Regions from separate parts of the Thermobispora bispora DSM 43833 genome, predicted to be linked through region 2. Evidence: riboswitches for the same ligand, from Rfam matches in the RefSeq annotation. Region 2 holds a riboswitch; the other holds the start of a gene.
The links. Region 2 has a riboswitch for glycine ahead of gcvP (aminomethyl-transferring glycine dehydrogenase). Riboswitches for the same ligand answer to the same signal wherever they lie in the genome.

Region 1: another riboswitch for glycine. It lies ahead of gcvT (glycine cleavage system aminomethyltransferase GcvT); the one in region 2 lies ahead of gcvP (aminomethyl-transferring glycine dehydrogenase).

Annotation. Positions count from the first base shown of each region.
Region 1 is NC_014165.1:1,080,607-1,088,231, reverse strand. Features, by position in the region: gene TBIS_RS04810 (SDR family oxidoreductase) at 1-269, opposite strand, end outside; gene TBIS_RS04805 (hypothetical protein) at 809-1,498, opposite strand; gene TBIS_RS18975 (hypothetical protein) at 1,562-1,756, opposite strand; glycine riboswitch at 2,162-2,259, shown strand; gene gcvT (glycine cleavage system aminomethyltransferase GcvT) at 2,464-3,558, shown strand; gene gcvH (glycine cleavage system protein GcvH) at 3,555-3,947, shown strand; gene TBIS_RS04785 (hypothetical protein) at 4,110-5,525, shown strand; gene TBIS_RS04780 (hypothetical protein) at 5,451-5,951, opposite strand; gene TBIS_RS18060 (DUF6286 domain-containing protein) at 5,933-6,610, opposite strand; gene TBIS_RS04770 (amino acid deaminase/aldolase) at 6,983-7,625, shown strand, end outside.
Region 2 is NC_014165.1:1,963,052-1,970,676, forward strand. Features, by position in the region: gene TBIS_RS08420 (mannose-1-phosphate guanyltransferase) at 1-457, shown strand, start outside; gene TBIS_RS08425 (FHA domain-containing protein) at 711-1,214, shown strand; gene ftsR (transcriptional regulator FtsR) at 1,235-1,891, shown strand; gene TBIS_RS08435 (bifunctional nuclease family protein) at 1,967-2,437, shown strand; gene TBIS_RS08440 (MerR family transcriptional regulator) at 2,592-3,212, shown strand; glycine riboswitch at 3,259-3,352, shown strand; glycine riboswitch at 3,353-3,460, shown strand; gene gcvP (aminomethyl-transferring glycine dehydrogenase) at 3,535-6,369, shown strand; gene TBIS_RS08450 (hypothetical protein) at 6,803-7,333, shown strand; gene TBIS_RS08455 (hypothetical protein) at 7,357-7,625, opposite strand, start outside.

The DNA.
Region 1 (7,625 bases), 880 kb from region 2:
GCCTCGGCCGGGAGGTCGGCCACCTGGCCGAGCCGCGCGATCCCCGCGCTGTGCACGAGCACGTCGAGCCGGTCGATCCCGGCGACGTCCGCCTCGGTGACGGCGGTGAGCTCGACCGGCCAGGGGCGCGCGCCCAGCTCGCCGCAGAGCCGCTCCAGCCGGGCGCGGTCCCGCCCGCCGAGGATGAGGTCGTGGCCGGGCGCGAGCGCGCGGGCGATCGCCTCCCCCACCCCGCGGGAGGCGCCGGTGATCAGAGCCGTGGGCCGCATGATCCCAGCTTAGGGGCGTGCCGGGCGTGACGGACGGCGCGCCCCGGCCCGGGTCACCGCGGCGAACGGCCTCACCACGGCCACTCACCAGGGCGGACGGCCTCGCCAGCGGCGGGCGCCGGCGTCCGGTGCTCGCCCGGCCGCGCGGGCACCTGGCGAAGCCGGACTCAGCCTTTGCCGCGCCCGACCGCTGTCCCGACCGGAAACCGGGAAAGCTCCGGGTGCGTAACCTCTCCTTCACACCGCGGACCGAGCGCGCGTGCGGCCATGCCCGGGAAACCGCGGGCCGAAGGCGGGGCACTCGGTGCGCCGTCACCGGGTGCCCCGGCCTCGGCCAGGCGGGCGGCTCCCGCCACCGGGCCGGCCTGGGCTGACTCCTTCCGGCCCCGCGACCGCGGCCGGGCGGACGCGATGACCCCTAGAGCCACGCGATGACGCCGGGACGCCCGGGCCCGGCCGGATGAGGCCGTCGCGGGAGCGATCGTGCGGCGCTGCCGGTCGCCGTGCCGGCGGCGCGGCCAGGCGAAGCCGGGCCCCGGTCAGTCCACCTCGGGCACGTCCATGCCGAACTCGATGTCGCCGTCCTCGACCCGGCGCAGCTTGATCTCCTCCACCCAGGCGTAGGCGAACCGCCGGATCGCGGTGATCCGCTCCTCGTCCACGCCGTACCGGGTGAACGCCTCGTCGGCGAGCTGATCGACGGTCTCCAGCCGCTGGACCAGCTCCTCCGTGCGCCACTCGTCCGCGTGCCGCGCGCCGAGCCGCTCCAGGTCGCGGAAGCCGTACCGGTCACCGGCCGCGGCCACGTCGATGAAGTCCCGGGGCAGGCCACGGTCGTGCAGGGCGCGCACCGCGAGGCCCACCGCGTCGTCCAGGCCCACGACCAGGCAGACCCCGGCGTCCAGCGGGGCGTCCCGCAGGTCCTCCCGGGACAGCTCGACCGCGCACGACCACCCGGCGATCTCGTCGGTGACGAGCACCCGGGCCATCCGGGGGCCGCCGGCCTCGGGCTCGGCGGAAAGGCCCCGCTCCCGGAGGGCGGCGGCCATGGCCGCGGCGGGCTCGGTGATCGGCGCCCGGTGCGCGGTCACGAGGCACAGGTCGTCGGCCCGCCGGTCCGCGCAGCCGTGGGCCTGCAGCGCGTACCCGCCGGCGAGCAGCAGGCCGTACCGCTCGCGCACCCGGCCGGTGTCCTCGATGATCCGCAGATGGACGGCGGAGGGTCTCACGGCTGGGGGTCCTCATCTGACGGGCCGGACCGGGGAGGCTCCGCCGGCCGCGTGCCCGGCCGGCTAGCCACGCACACCGTAACGCAAGCGCAGCAGCCGCACGGTCTCGATGATGGCGTGCCACGTGAGGCAGAGCTCGGCCTCGGCCCGCTCGGTTCGCGCCTCGGCGGCGAGCACCCGGTCGCCGGTGAGGCACGCCGCCTCCCGTTTCACCCGGGCGGCGGCCTCCTGGAACGCGAAATGCTCCCGTGTCTCCACCGCGGCCACCCAACCTTCCGAATGATCGTCCCGGGGGACGAATACCCACATGCCGCCGCGGAGATACCCGAACCCCCTGGCCGCCCGGAGCGTCGCGGAGGCCCGGGCCGCCGGGCCGTACCGCTGGGCGGCCACCGGGCCGTACGGCGGGCACGGGACCGCCGGGCCCTCGGCCGTACCGCCGGGCACCGGAGTGCTCCATGCTCGGCCGTACGCCGGGACCGGACCGCCCGGACCTCGCCCCGGCCGGCGGGGCGGGCCCGGCCACGGACCCCGGCGCCCCGGCCGATTCCCCCGCACCGGCCGCATCCCCGGCGCCCGGCCCGCTCCCGGCCCGGCCGGCCACGGTATGGGCAGGGGACATCACAGGCCGGGATGCGGTCCACTAGGCTGGCAGCGCACCGATGACCCCGCGCGGGAGAGCGTCCTGGCAGCCGGTCAGGACCCCTGAAGGAGCAAGCCCTCCCCGCGAACCTCGCAAGGCAAAGGACCGCGCGGGCTAGGTGTCCTCTGGAAAGTGGGCCGTGCGGCGGCGTCCCGCGGGACCGGCCTGGCGTGGTCGGCGCTCGACCGCGAACAGGAGCGGATCCGGTGGGATCGCCCAGGGTCCCGCCGAAGGTGAAAGTCCGTTAAAACACGGGCGAAGCTCTCAGGCGCCGATGACAGAGGGGGAGGATGCTTTCGTCCGTCCTTTCCGAGGTGCGACCATGTCCCGACCCACCCCTTTGCGCGAGGTGCATGAGCGCTTGGGCGCGACTTTGACCGACTTCGCCGGCTGGCTGATGCCGCTCCGCTACGGGAGCGAGTCCGCGGAGCACCGGGCGGTGCGCACGGCCGCCGGGCTGTTCGATCTCTCCCACATGGGAGAGATCTTCGTGACCGGGCCCCAGGCGGGCGAGGCGCTCGATTACGCTCTCGTCGGCCATCTGAGCGCCCTCGCCGAGGGCCGGGCCCGGTACACGATGATCGTCAACGAGCACGGCGGGATCATCGACGACCTGATCGTCTACCGGCTCGCCGGGGACGAGTACCTCGTCGTCGCCAACGCGGCGAACACCGCCACGGTCGCCGCGGAGCTGACCGCACGGGCCGGGTCCTTCGACGCCCAGGTCACGGACCGATCCGCCGAGTACGCGCTCATCGCCCTCCAGGGGCCGAACAGCGTGGCGATCCTGCAGAAGCTCGCCGACACGGACGTGGCCCCGATCCCCTACTACGGCGTCCGCTCCGGCACGGTCGCCGGGACGCCCGCGCTGATCGCCCGGACCGGGTACACGGGGGAAGATGGTTTCGAGCTGTTCGTCCGCGCCGAGGACGCGGTGGCGACGTGGCAGGCCCTCACCGAGGCCGGTACCGAGCTCGGCCTGGTGCCCGTGGGCCTGGCCGCCCGGGACACGCTGCGGTTGGAGGCGGGCATGCCGCTGTACGGCAACGAGCTGAGCACGGAGCTGACGCCGTACGACGCCGGCCTCGGCCGGGTGGTGCGGCTCGACAAGCCCGGCGACTTCGTGGGCCGGGCCGCCCTCGCCCGCGCCGCCGACACCGGCCCGACCCGCCGGCTCGTCGGGCTGGTGGCCCGCGGCCGCCGGGTGCCCCGCAGCGGCTACCCGGTGCTCCGCGATGGAAGGGTCGTGGGAGAGGTGACGAGCGGCGCTCCCTCCCCCTGGCTCGGCAAGCCGATCGCGATGGCCTACGTGTCCGCCGATGCCGTGGAAGAAGGCGGAGAGCTCGCCGTGGACATCCGCGGCCGCCAGGAACCGGTCGATGTCGTTGAGCTGCCTTTCTACAGGAGGAGCAAGTGAGCAGCATCATTCCCGAGGACCTGAGCTACACCAAAGAGCACGAGTGGGTGGCTGAGCAGGAGGACGGCGTCACCGTGACCGTCGGCATCACGGCGTACGCCACCGAGCAGCTCGGCGACGTGGTGTACGTCCAGGTGCCCGAGGTCGGCTCCACGGTCACGGCCGGTGACGCGGTCGGCGAGGTCGAGTCCACCAAGTCGGTCAACGACATCTTCTCGCCGGTGACCGGCGAGGTGGTGGAGATCAACACCGCGGTGCTCGACGACCCCTCCCTGCTCAACTCCGACCCGTACGGCGAGGGCTGGCTCTTCAAGGTCCGGGTCGAGGAGATGCCGGACGACCTGCTCTCCGCCGAGGAGTACCAGGCGCACATCTCCGGGCAGTCCTGACCGGCCTCGGCGCCCCGGTATGGCGAGGGAGAAGACCGCGGGCGCCGGGCCCATGACCGCCTCGGCAGGGGACGGCGGGAGCCTCCCCCGCCGTTCCGCCGCGCGGCACCGCGGGCGAGGCGCGGGCGGTGGCCATCGGCGCGCCCGGCGAGGTGATGCCCGGTGAGCAGGGGACTCCGCATCGATGCGGCGCGGGTGCTCCGGGAGCACCGGGCCTTCCTGGTCGTGCTGGCGCTCGGCGTCACGCTGCGCGGCCTGGCGGTCCTCGGCTACCGCCCGGCGCTGTGGTTCTGGGCGGACTCGTTCGCCTACCTCAGCTCCGCGCTCGACCTGCGCCCGCTCCCGTCACGGCCGTCCGGTTACTCGCTGTTCTTATGGCTGCTGAGCCCGGCGCGCGACGTGGCCGTGGTGACCGTGGTCCAGCATCTGCTCGGCCTGGCCATCGCCTGCGGCATCTACGCCGTGCTGCGCCGCCGGACCCGGCTGCCCGGGTGGGCGGCCGCGCTCGCCGCGGCGCCGGTGCTGCTCGACGCGCACCAGGTGCAGCTCGAGCACCTGATCATGGCCGACCTGCTGTTCTCGGCCCTGGTCGTCGCCGCGGTCGCCCTGCTGGTCTGGCGGCCGGTGCCGTCCGCGTGGCTCGCCGGCGCGGCGCTGTTCCTGCTCGGGCTCGCGTCGATCACCCGCACGGTCGGGCTGCCGCTGATCGTGGTCGCCCTGGTGCTCATCGCCCGGGCGGGCTGGCGGCCGGTGCTCGCCGGGGCGGCCGCGGCCGCCGTGGTGCTCGGCGGCTACGCGGTCTGGTACCGCAGCGCCCACGGGTCGTTCGGGCTGGGCGGCAGCAACGTCTGGCTGTGGTCGCGGACCATGACGTTCGCGGACTGCTCGGTGATGAGGCCTCCGCGCGAGCTCGCCGTGCTCTGCCCGTCCGAGCCGCGGCTCGCCGCCCCCGCCTACATCTGGGACTCCCGCTCCCCGCTCCAGCGGGTCAAGGGCGAGGACCGGGAGCGGCTCACCGGGGAGTTCGCCCGGCTCGCGATCCTCAGCCAGCCCCTCGACTTCCTGCGCACCGGCCTGCACGACGCCCTCTGGGCGTTCGAGTGGGAGCGCCGGGTCTACCCCTCGCGCGGGTGGCAGAGCGCGTACGTCTTCCCCCGCTCGGTCAAGCCGTTCAGCGACAAGGTCGCCTCGGCCGGCCGTACCGCCACCGAGCTCACCACCGCCTACCAGGGGTCGAGCGGGGCGACCCGGGTGGTCGAGCCGTACGCGGGCTGGCTGCGTGCCTACCAGGAGCACGGTTTCGTGCGCGGCCCGATCCTCGCGGTGATCCTGCTGATCGGGCTCGGCGGCGTGGTGGCGCGGCGGTGGAGCGTGCTGCTGCCCTGGGCGGCCGCGGTGGTGCTGCTCTTCCTCCCGCCGCTGATCGCCGCCTTCGACCACCGGTACGTGGTGCCCGTGGTGCCGCTCGCCTGTCTCGCCGCCGGGCTCGCCGTGGGAGCCCGGTCAGCGGCGGCGGACGTGCACGCGGACCAAGGCCGGCAGGTCCGGCGGGGCGCCAACCGCGCTGCGCGTGCGTGAGACCGCGGACTCCTCCAGCCGGGACACCACCGCGGCCACGTCGGCGCCCGGCCGCAGCGACACCGAGATCCGGATCCGGCGGTTCGGCACCATCCTGACGTGGAGGCGCGCGATGCCCTCGATCCCCTTCAGCGCGACGCCCAGCATCGCGATCCCCACCGGGCTGCGCGCCCCGAGCCGGGCGTCGGCGAGCGCGCTCACCAGCCACCGGATGGCGAGCACGGTGAGCAGGGCGGCCATGACCGCGGCGACCGCGCCCACGAGCGGCGCCTCGACCAGGGCGGCGGGGTCGACGACCCGATCGCCGGGCCGCTCCCGCCCGGCCGCGAGCAGGTAACCGCCGAGGGCGGCCAGGCCCAGGCCGACCGCGGCGATGCCGGCCCGGTGGCCGAGCCGCTGGTGCAGGGTCAGCCGTTCCGCCGGCACAGCCGGACCACCACCTCTCGCGTGAAGGAGACGCGCAGCGCGGAGAGCAGGCCGCCGACGGCGGCGCCCACCTCGTGCAGCACCGGGCCGATCGGCCGGTCGCCGACGACGACGCCGACCTCGATGCGCCGGGCGAGGATGCGCACCCGGGCCCGCCGTACCCCGTCGACCGACCCGGCCGCCGCGGCGAGCGTGCGGCGCAGCCCGGCCCGGGTGAGGCCGATGACGGTCCGCTCGTCCCCCCGCGCGAGCGGCACCAGGCGGGGCCGCCCCGGGAGCAGCGCGAGGGCGAGCAGCCCCATCCCCGCGAGGATCATGAAGATCGCGGCGCAGGCGACCGCGGAGTCCCCGAACGCGGCCCCCGCGGCCCGGTGGAGCCCCCAGTCCGCGACCGGCGATCCGGCGAGCAGCCCGGCGATCTCGAAGGTGAGGGCCGAGCCGGTGACCGCGAGCGCCGCCGCCACCGCGGTGGCGGCGAGCCTCCGGACCGGCCGGAGTGCGGCCGCGGCGCGCCTGCCCGCCCGGTCGTCCGGGCGCGGCTCCGCCGGCCGCTCCACCGCGGTGCCGCTCGCCGCGGGCTTCCCGCGTCCGAGACCCTCCCCGGCGCGCACCCCGCCGAAGATGTCCTGGACCATGCTCACCAGCCGTTCACCTCGCACCGCTCAGGCTCCTCCATGCGATCAGGAACCATCCGTACACGGCCGGCGCGCGCCATGGGCGGATCGGCCGCCCGCTTGCGCGATCATGGGCGGATCGAACCCAAGATTTTGCCCCGCGGCGCGGCGGGGCACCCGGAGCGGCCGCGGCCCGCTCGACGCTCCGGCCGTGGTCGAGCCGGCTCAGGCACGGCCGATCGCCGGCGTCCGCGCGCTCGCTGGGCGGGGATCCCTCCAGGGGTGATGAGCGGACCGTGCAGGTCCTCGCCGAATGCATCGCGGTGACGGATGGCTTGCCGCGAGCCCACCCGGGGTGATGGGCCAGAGATGAACGACCCTCATGATTTTCCGGGCCGCCGGCAGTAGGCTTCGGGCATGGACGTCCGAGAGCGCCTCGACCGGGCGACGGCCGATCTGGAACCGCCCTTCGCCGTGATCGACCTGGACGCGCTGCGGGCCAACGCCGCCGGCATGGTACGGCGGGCGCGCGGCAAGCCGATCCGGGTGGCGAGCAAGTCGATCCGCTGCCGGGCCGTGCTGGAACGGGTGCTCGCCATGGACGGCTTCTCCGGGATCATGGCGTTCACCCTCCCCGAGGCGCTGTGGCTGGTGTCCACCGGGTTCCGCGACGTGCTGGTCGCCTACCCCACCGCGGACCGGGCCGCGCTGCGGGCCCTGGGCTCCGACGAGCACGCCGCCCGGGAGATCACCGTGATGGTCGACTCCCGGGAGCACCTCGACCTGATCGAGGGCCTCCGGCTCCCGAACCCGATCCGGGTCTGCCTCGACATCGACGCCGGCTTCGAGCTGGGCGGCGGCCGGTTCCGCGCCGGCGCCCTCCGGTCGCCCGTCCGCGAGCCCGCCGAGGCGGCCGCGCTCGCCGCCGAGATCGTCAAGCGCCCAGACCTCCGGCTCGTGGGGCTGATGGCGTACGAGGCGCAGATCGCCGGGGTGGGCGACAAGGTCCCCGGCTGGTACGGCCTGGCGGTGCGCTGGATGCAGGCGCGCTCGCAGCGCG
Region 2 (7,625 bases):
GACCAGTCTCGATACGCTCACGCGGGCGGCGAGCCATCCGGATATGATCTTCGCGGGGGACGGGCGCGGTGGCTTCATCGTCCCCGAGTTCGCCCCCACGCTGGACGGCCTCGCGGTCTTCCTGCGTCTGCTCGGACTGGTCGCGCGGACCCGGATGTCGCTCAGCCAGATCGACGCCCGGATCCCCGAGGCCAAGATGCTCAAGCGAACGGTCCCCACCCCGTGGGCGCACAAGGGCACCGTGATGCGGTCGGTGGTGGAGGCCGCCGAGGGCTACCGTCTGGACACCACGGACGGTGTGCGGATCGTGGAGGACGATGGAAGCTGGGCGCTCGTGCTACCGGACCCGGCCGAGGCGGTCACCCATCTGTGGGCCGAGGGGCACGACATGGACACCGCGCAGGCGCTGCTGGAGCGCTGGGCGCGCGTGGTGGAGCAGGCGGCGGGCGCCAGGTGAGCGCTTCCGGTCCGGCGGGCGCGCCGCCTCTGGGCGGCGCGCGCCGGCCGCCCTCGATAGGGTCGTGCCGGTGGCGTCCGCCCGGCGCCATGGTGCGGCAGGGAATCCGTGTGGCGGGATGGACCACAGGGACCACATGGTTGTAGCGTTGGTCAGTCCATGTCCTGCCATGCTTCTTGACCACTGTTCCCTGATCAGCGTAAGTTGCGGCATTCGCAGTCTGAGCAAGTCGTGAGAGAGGCCGAGCCGATCGATGCCCAGCGTCTACTGCACGCAGTGCGGTCACGCCAACCCCGAGGACGCCCGTTTCTGCTCCCGATGCGGGACGCCGCTGAGCAGGGCGACGCAGGTCGCCGCCGACACGACCTCGACGATTTCACTTGAGGCGCTCGAGGCCGAGGCGGCCCAGACGCTGCTGCCGGATCGGTCGGTCGTGGAGCAGCTCCCGCCCGGCACCGCGCTCCTGGTGGTGATGCGCGGCCCGAACGCCGGTAGCCGGTTCCTCCTCGACAGCGACCTCACCACGGCGGGCCGGCACCCCGAGAGCGACATCTTCCTCGACGACGTGACCGTCTCCCGGCGGCACGCGGAGTTCTACCGGCGGGGCGGCCGGTTCACCGTCCGCGACGTCGGCAGCCTGAACGGCACCTACGTCAACCGGGAGCGCATCGAGGAGGCGCCGCTCGCGAGCGGCGACGAGGTGCAGATCGGCAAGTTCCGTCTGGTGTTCCTCACGCGCGGGCCTGGAGGGCAGTGAATCGGTGAGGAGGGAGGATCATGGGCGCGCAGGCCGTACGGGCGTTCATGAGCATCGGGGAGGTGCTCGCCCAGCTCCAGGGCGAGTTCCCTGACATCACCGTCTCCAAGATCCGGTTCCTCGAGGGCGCCGGGCTCATCGAGCCGCAGCGCAGCCCGTCCGGGTACCGCCGGTTCACGCACAAGGACGTCGAGCGCCTGCGGTACATCCTCCGGGCGCAGCGCGACCACTACCTGCCGCTCCGCGTGATCAAGTCACAGCTGGAGCAGCGCGACGCGCTGACCGAGCCCGGCCCGATCCAGGCGCCCCCGGTCAAGATGACCCGGGAGGAGCTGCTCAAGTCGGCCGGGATCGACGAGGAGCTGCTCGGCGAGATGGAGGCGTACGGCCTGGTCACCCCGGTGGCCGGCCACTACGAGGGCGAGGCGCTCGAGGTCGCCCGTAAGGTCGCCGCGCTCACCCGGTTCGGGCTGCAGCCGCGGCACCTCAGGGCGATCAAGGTGGTGGTCGAGCGGGAGGCCGCCATGATCCAGCACGCGGTGGCGCCGCTCATGCGCCGCCGCAAGCCCGGAGCGATCGCCGAGGCGGACGAGGTGGCACGGGAGATCTCCGGACTTCTCCAGGATTTGCACAACTCATTACTGCGTGACGGTGTTCGCGGCGTCCTGGGCAGATGAGGGACGCAATTGCAGCCCTGCGGTGTTACGTTGAATGCCAGGTGATATGCCGTAACGCTTGAGACGGAGCCGCCCGTGTTGCAGATGGAGGTCGTGGGGGTTCGCGTAGAGATGCCCACGAACCAGCCGATCGTCCTCCTGAAGGAGAGGGACGGCGATCGGTACCTGCCGATCTGGATCGGCATGACCGAGGCGACCGCGATCGCGCTGGCGCAGGCGGAGGAGCCTCCGCCCCGGCCGCTCACCCACGACTTGTTCCGGGACGTGCTGAACGCGCTCGGGGTGCAGCTGCAGACGGTCAACATCGTCGCCATCAGGGACGGGATCTTCTTCGCGGATCTCGTCTTCTCCAACGGCGTCGAGGTGAGCGCCCGGCCGTCGGACTCGATCGCGCTCGCCCTCCGCACCGGCGCGAAGATCTACGCCGCCGAGGAGGTCATCCAGGAGGCTGGGGTGACCATGCCGAGCGACCAGGAGGACGAGGTAGCGAAGTTCCGGGAGTTCCTGGACAAAGTCACCCCGGAAGATTTCGGTCGAGCGGGCTGACACTTCCGGCGATTCGGGAGATTAGCCTTCACGACGCGCCGGACAGGGTCGTTGACTGACGATGCGCCCGGTCCTACGGTGCAAGGGAAACCACGGTTGTAGTTCACGAACCCCCAGATCAGACCGTGGGACGAGGGAAAGCCGGAGGTCCGCAGTGGCGGTCAGCAGCGGCGAGGGTAAGACGGCCGGCAAGCACGACCCGGTCCGGGAGTCGGCCCGGGAACGGGCCGGCGAGGAGGGTCTGCTATGCGACGAGCAGCCGGTGACACTGCCCGAGGACATCGGTTACCGCGGCCCCACGGCGTGCGCAGCGGCGGGGATCACCTACCGGCAGCTCGACTACTGGGCGCGCACCGAGCTGGTGACGCCGACGATAAGGGCGGCGAACGGCTCGGGCACCCACCGGCTCTACAGTTTCCGGGACATCGTCGTCCTCAAGGTCGTCAAGCGGCTGCTCGACACGGGGGTGTCCCTGCAGCAGATCCGCACCGCCGTACGGCACCTGCGCGACCGGGGCGTTCAGGACCTCGCGCAGATCACGCTGATGAGCGACGGGGTCAGCGTCTACGAGTGCACCTCGGCCGACGAGGTGATCGACCTCCTGCAGGGAGGCCAGGGGGTGTTCGGCATCGCGCTCGGCCGGGTGTGGCGCGAGGTCGAGGGCTCGCTCGCCAAGCTGCCCGGTGAGCGGGCCATCCCCTCCGGCGGCGAGGCCGAGGCCGACCACCCGGCCGACGAGCTCGCCCGCCGGAGGAGGGCGCGCAAGACCGGGTGACCGAGGTGTCCGGCACCCGGTTGAGGGTAGAGTGACACCGCGCCGGCGACCCCGTGCGGGAGAGACCCCTGTTCGGCAGGGGCGCCGAAGGAGCAACCTTCTCCCCGGAATCTCTCAGGCACCCGTACCGCACGGGCGAGGCAACTCTGAAGAGCAGGCCCACCCGGCAGGGTGCGGCCTCACCGAAGGGGAAAGCCGGGCCCCGGCGGCCCGGTGAAGCTCTCAGGTCGGGCGACAGAGTGGGGAGACCGCAGCGAGGGCCGTGCCGTGCCACCGGACACGGCGGACGCCATGGTCTCGACCCGCCGAGGAGGCACCTGTCATGACCGACCGAGTTACGCTCTCCGACCTCGCCACCCCGCCCTTCGCCACCCGGCACATCGGGCCGTCCGACGCCGACCGGGCCAAGATGCTCGAGGTCGTCGGGTACCGCTCCGTGGCCGAGCTCGTGGCCGCCGCCACGCCCGAGGCGATCCGCACCGGCACGCCGCTCGATCTCCCCGAGCCGGCGAGTGAGGACCAGGTGCTCGCCGAGCTCCGGGCCATCGCGAGCCGCAACCGGGTCCTCACCTCCATGATCGGACTCGGCTACTACGACACGATCACGCCGGCCGTCATCCTGCGGAACGTGCTGGAGAACCCCGGGTGGTACACCGCGTACACCCCGTACCAGCCGGAGATCTCGCAGGGGCGCCTGGAGGCGCTGATCAACTTCCAGACCCTCGTCTCCGACCTCACCGGCCTGCCCGTCGCCGGCGCCTCCCTGCTGGATGAGGCGACCGCGGCCGCCGAGGCCATGGCGCTCGCCCGCCGCGCGGGCAAGGCGAAGTCCCAGGTGTTCGTGGTCGACGCCGACGCGCTGCCGCAGACCAAGGCGGTGCTCGCCACCCGCGCCGAACCGCTCGGGATCACCATCGTCGAGTCGGACCTCACCGGGGAGCTCCCCGAGTGCTTCGGCGTGCTGGTGCAGTACCCGGGGGCGAGCGGCCGGGTGGCAGGCTTCCGTGAGCTCGCCGAGCGGGCGCACGCGGCCGGGGCCATGGTGATCGCCGCGGCCGACCTGCTCGCGCTCACCCTGCTCGTGCCCCCGGGTGAGCAGGGGGCGGACATCGCCGTCGGCTCCACCCAGCGGTTCGGCGTGCCGCTGGGGTACGGCGGCCCGCACGCCGCCTACATCGCGGTGCGGGACGGGCTGCAGCGCCAGCTCCCCGGCCGGCTCGTCGGGGTCTCCAAGGACGCGGACGGGCGGCCCGCCTACCGGCTCGCGCTGCAGACCCGGGAGCAGCACATCCGCCGCGAGAAGGCCACCAGCAACATCTGCACCGCGCAGGTCCTGCTCGCCGTGGTCGCGGCGATGTACGCGGTCTACCACGGGCCGGACGGGCTCCGCCGGATCGCCCGCCGGGTCCACCGCCACGCCGCCGTGCTCGCCGCGGGCCTGCGCGCGCTCGGCGTGGAGGTGGTGCACGACCGGTTCTTCGACACCGTGCTCGCCCGGGTGCCCGGGCGTGCCCGCGAGGTGGTCGCCGCGGCCGAGGAGGCCGGGATCAACCTGCGCCTCGCGGACGACGACCACGTTGGCATCGCCTGCGACGAGAAGACCACCGCGGAGCACGTGCGGACCGTGTGGCGGGCCTTCGCCGGGCCGGACGCGGAGGTGCCGGTGCCCGCCGACCTGGACCTGACCACCCCGGACGCGCTCCCCGCCGAGCTGCTGCGCACCTCGGAGTTCCTCACCCACCCGGTGTTCAACTCCTACCACTCCGAGACGGCGATGCTCCGCTACCTGCGGCGGCTGATGGACAAGGACCTCGCCCTCGACCGGTCGATGATCCCGCTCGGCTCCTGCACGATGAAGCTCAACGCGACCACCGAGATGGAGCCGATCACCTGGCCGGAGTTCGCGGGCATCCACCCGTTCGCCCCCGCGGACCAGGCCCGGGGGTACGCCGAGCTGATCTCCTCCCTCGAGGGCTGGCTCGCCGAGATCACCGGGTACGACAAGGTGTCCATCCAGCCGAACGCGGGCTCCCAGGGCGAGCTCGCCGGGCTGCTCGCGATCCGGGGCTACCACCGCGCCCGCGGGGAGGCGCAGCGCGACGTCTGCCTCATCCCGTCCTCGGCCCACGGCACCAACGCGGCGAGCGCCGCCATGGCGGGCATGCGGGTGGTCGTCGTCGCCTGTGACGCGGACGGCAACGTCGACATGGCCGACCTCGCCGCCAAGATCGAGGCGCACCGGGACACCCTCGCCGCGATCATGGTGACCTACCCGTCGACCCACGGCGTGTTCGAGGAGACGATCACCGAGATCTGCGCCCGGGTCCACGAGGCCGGGGGCCAGGTCTACGTGGACGGCGCCAACCTCAACGCGCTCGTGGGGATCTCCCGGCTGGGCGAGCTCGGCGCGGACGTCTCGCACCTCAACCTGCACAAGACCTTCGCCATCCCGCACGGCGGGGGCGGCCCCGGTGTCGGCCCGGTGGCGGTCAAGGCCCACCTCGCCCCGCACCTCCCGGCGCACATCGCGGCCGCGCCGTACGGCTCGGCGAGCATCCTGCCGATCTCCTGGGCGTACATCCGGATGATGGGGGCGGACGGGCTGCGCCGGGCCACCGAGCAGGCGATCCTGTCGGCCAACTACCTCGCCGCGCGGCTCCGGCCGCACTACCCGGTCCTCTACACCGGGCGGGGCGGGCTGGTGGCCCACGAGTGCATCATCGACCTGCGCAAGATCACGAAGGAGACGGGGATCACGGTCGACGACGTGGCCAAGCGGCTGATCGACTACGGCTTCCACGCGCCGACCATGTCGTTCCCGGTCTCCGGGACGCTGATGATCGAGCCCACCGAGAGCGAGGACCTCACCGAGCTCGACCGCTTCGCCGACGCGATGATCGCCATCCGGCGGGAGATCGACAAGGTGGCGTCGGGCGAGTACGACCGCACCGACAACCCGCTCAAGAACGCCCCGCACACGGCCGAGCACGTGGCCGCGGACGAGTGGCCCCACCCGTACTCGCGGGCCGAGGCGGCCTACCCGGTCCCCGGGCTGCGGGCGGCCAAGTACTGGCCGCCGGTCCGCCGGATCGACCAGGCCTACGGCGACCGGAACCTCTTCTGCTCCTGCCCGCCCGTGGAGGCGTATCAGGACTGACCCGCCGGCAGCCCGCCCGCTCCGGGCGAGCGGGCGGGGCCAGGCCGGGCCCGGGCCGATAGGGGAGCGGCGCGCGTCGCCGGATGGCCGTGTGGCGGTCGAGCGACCCGGCCCGGTGGCGCCCCGGCGCGCGCCACGCCATCCCCGTCTTGCGCCTTCGACGTGCCACGACGGTGCGTCCGCGGGCCTCGCCCGGTGGCGCCCGCCGCGCGCCACGGCATCATGCCGCGGCCCGCTCCGGGTGGGCGGACGGGGAGCCCGGGCCGGGGTCCCTGGCCGGTGGGGGAGCCGCGCGCGGCGGCCCGCAACGGTGCCCGGCCGAAGGCGCGTCGGGAGCCGTGCCGTGCCGGGCGGTTCCGCCACGGCGCGGTACGGAGGCTCGTTAGGATCCTGATGATCTTCAGGACACGAGCGACCTTTGCGAGGCTCCTCCATGACGGCCATCGACTCCGAGCGGCGGATGGGCGAGGCGCGCCGGCTCGCCGAGCACGGTGACCTGGAGGCCGCCGCGGCGATCCTGGCGGAGATCGCGGCGGACGAGAGCGCGGCGGACCGGGAGGAGGCCGCGCTCGGGCTCTCCGTCCTCGCCGAGCGCATGGCCGAGCGGGCCCTGGAGGAGGGAGACCCGGAGCGGGCGGCGGACGTGCTGCGCGCGGCCCTGGCGGTGGAGTCCGTGGCCGACCGGGCGCGGCTGCGCGTCCTGCTCGGCATCGCCCACCTGGAGCTCGCCTGCCGCGAGTTCGCCGGCGCCTTACCGGACGGCGGCGGGGGAGAAGGCGACGCCGAGACCGGTGCGCTCGCCATCGAGCTGCTCGCCCGGACCCTGCCGCTGCGGGGCCGGGACGCCGACGCCGCCGCCGTCTGGCGGTACGGGCTCGGCCACCCCGATCCCGAGCTCGCCGCTCAGGTACGGCTCCGCCTCGGCCGGGACGTCCGCCCGATGGTCGAGGTGGGCGAGGACTGAGCGGCGCCGTACGGCGCGGGCGGTCAGCGGCGGCGCCGCCCGAGCGCGTTGGCGACGTTGATCGCGATGATGCCGGCCCAGGCGGCGAACATCCCGAGCGGGCCCGCGGTCTCGGCCGCGATCGCGGTGAGCGGGACCGCGATGCCGAGCGATCCCAGGGCGAGGATCAACCCGCCGCCGTCCTTCGACCGCTTCGGCCCGCCCTGCGCCTCGAGCTGCGCGGCGACCTCCTGGCGCACCCGTTCGGTGATCTGTGCGTCGATCTTGTCGAGGAAGGAGGCGACCAGGGCGT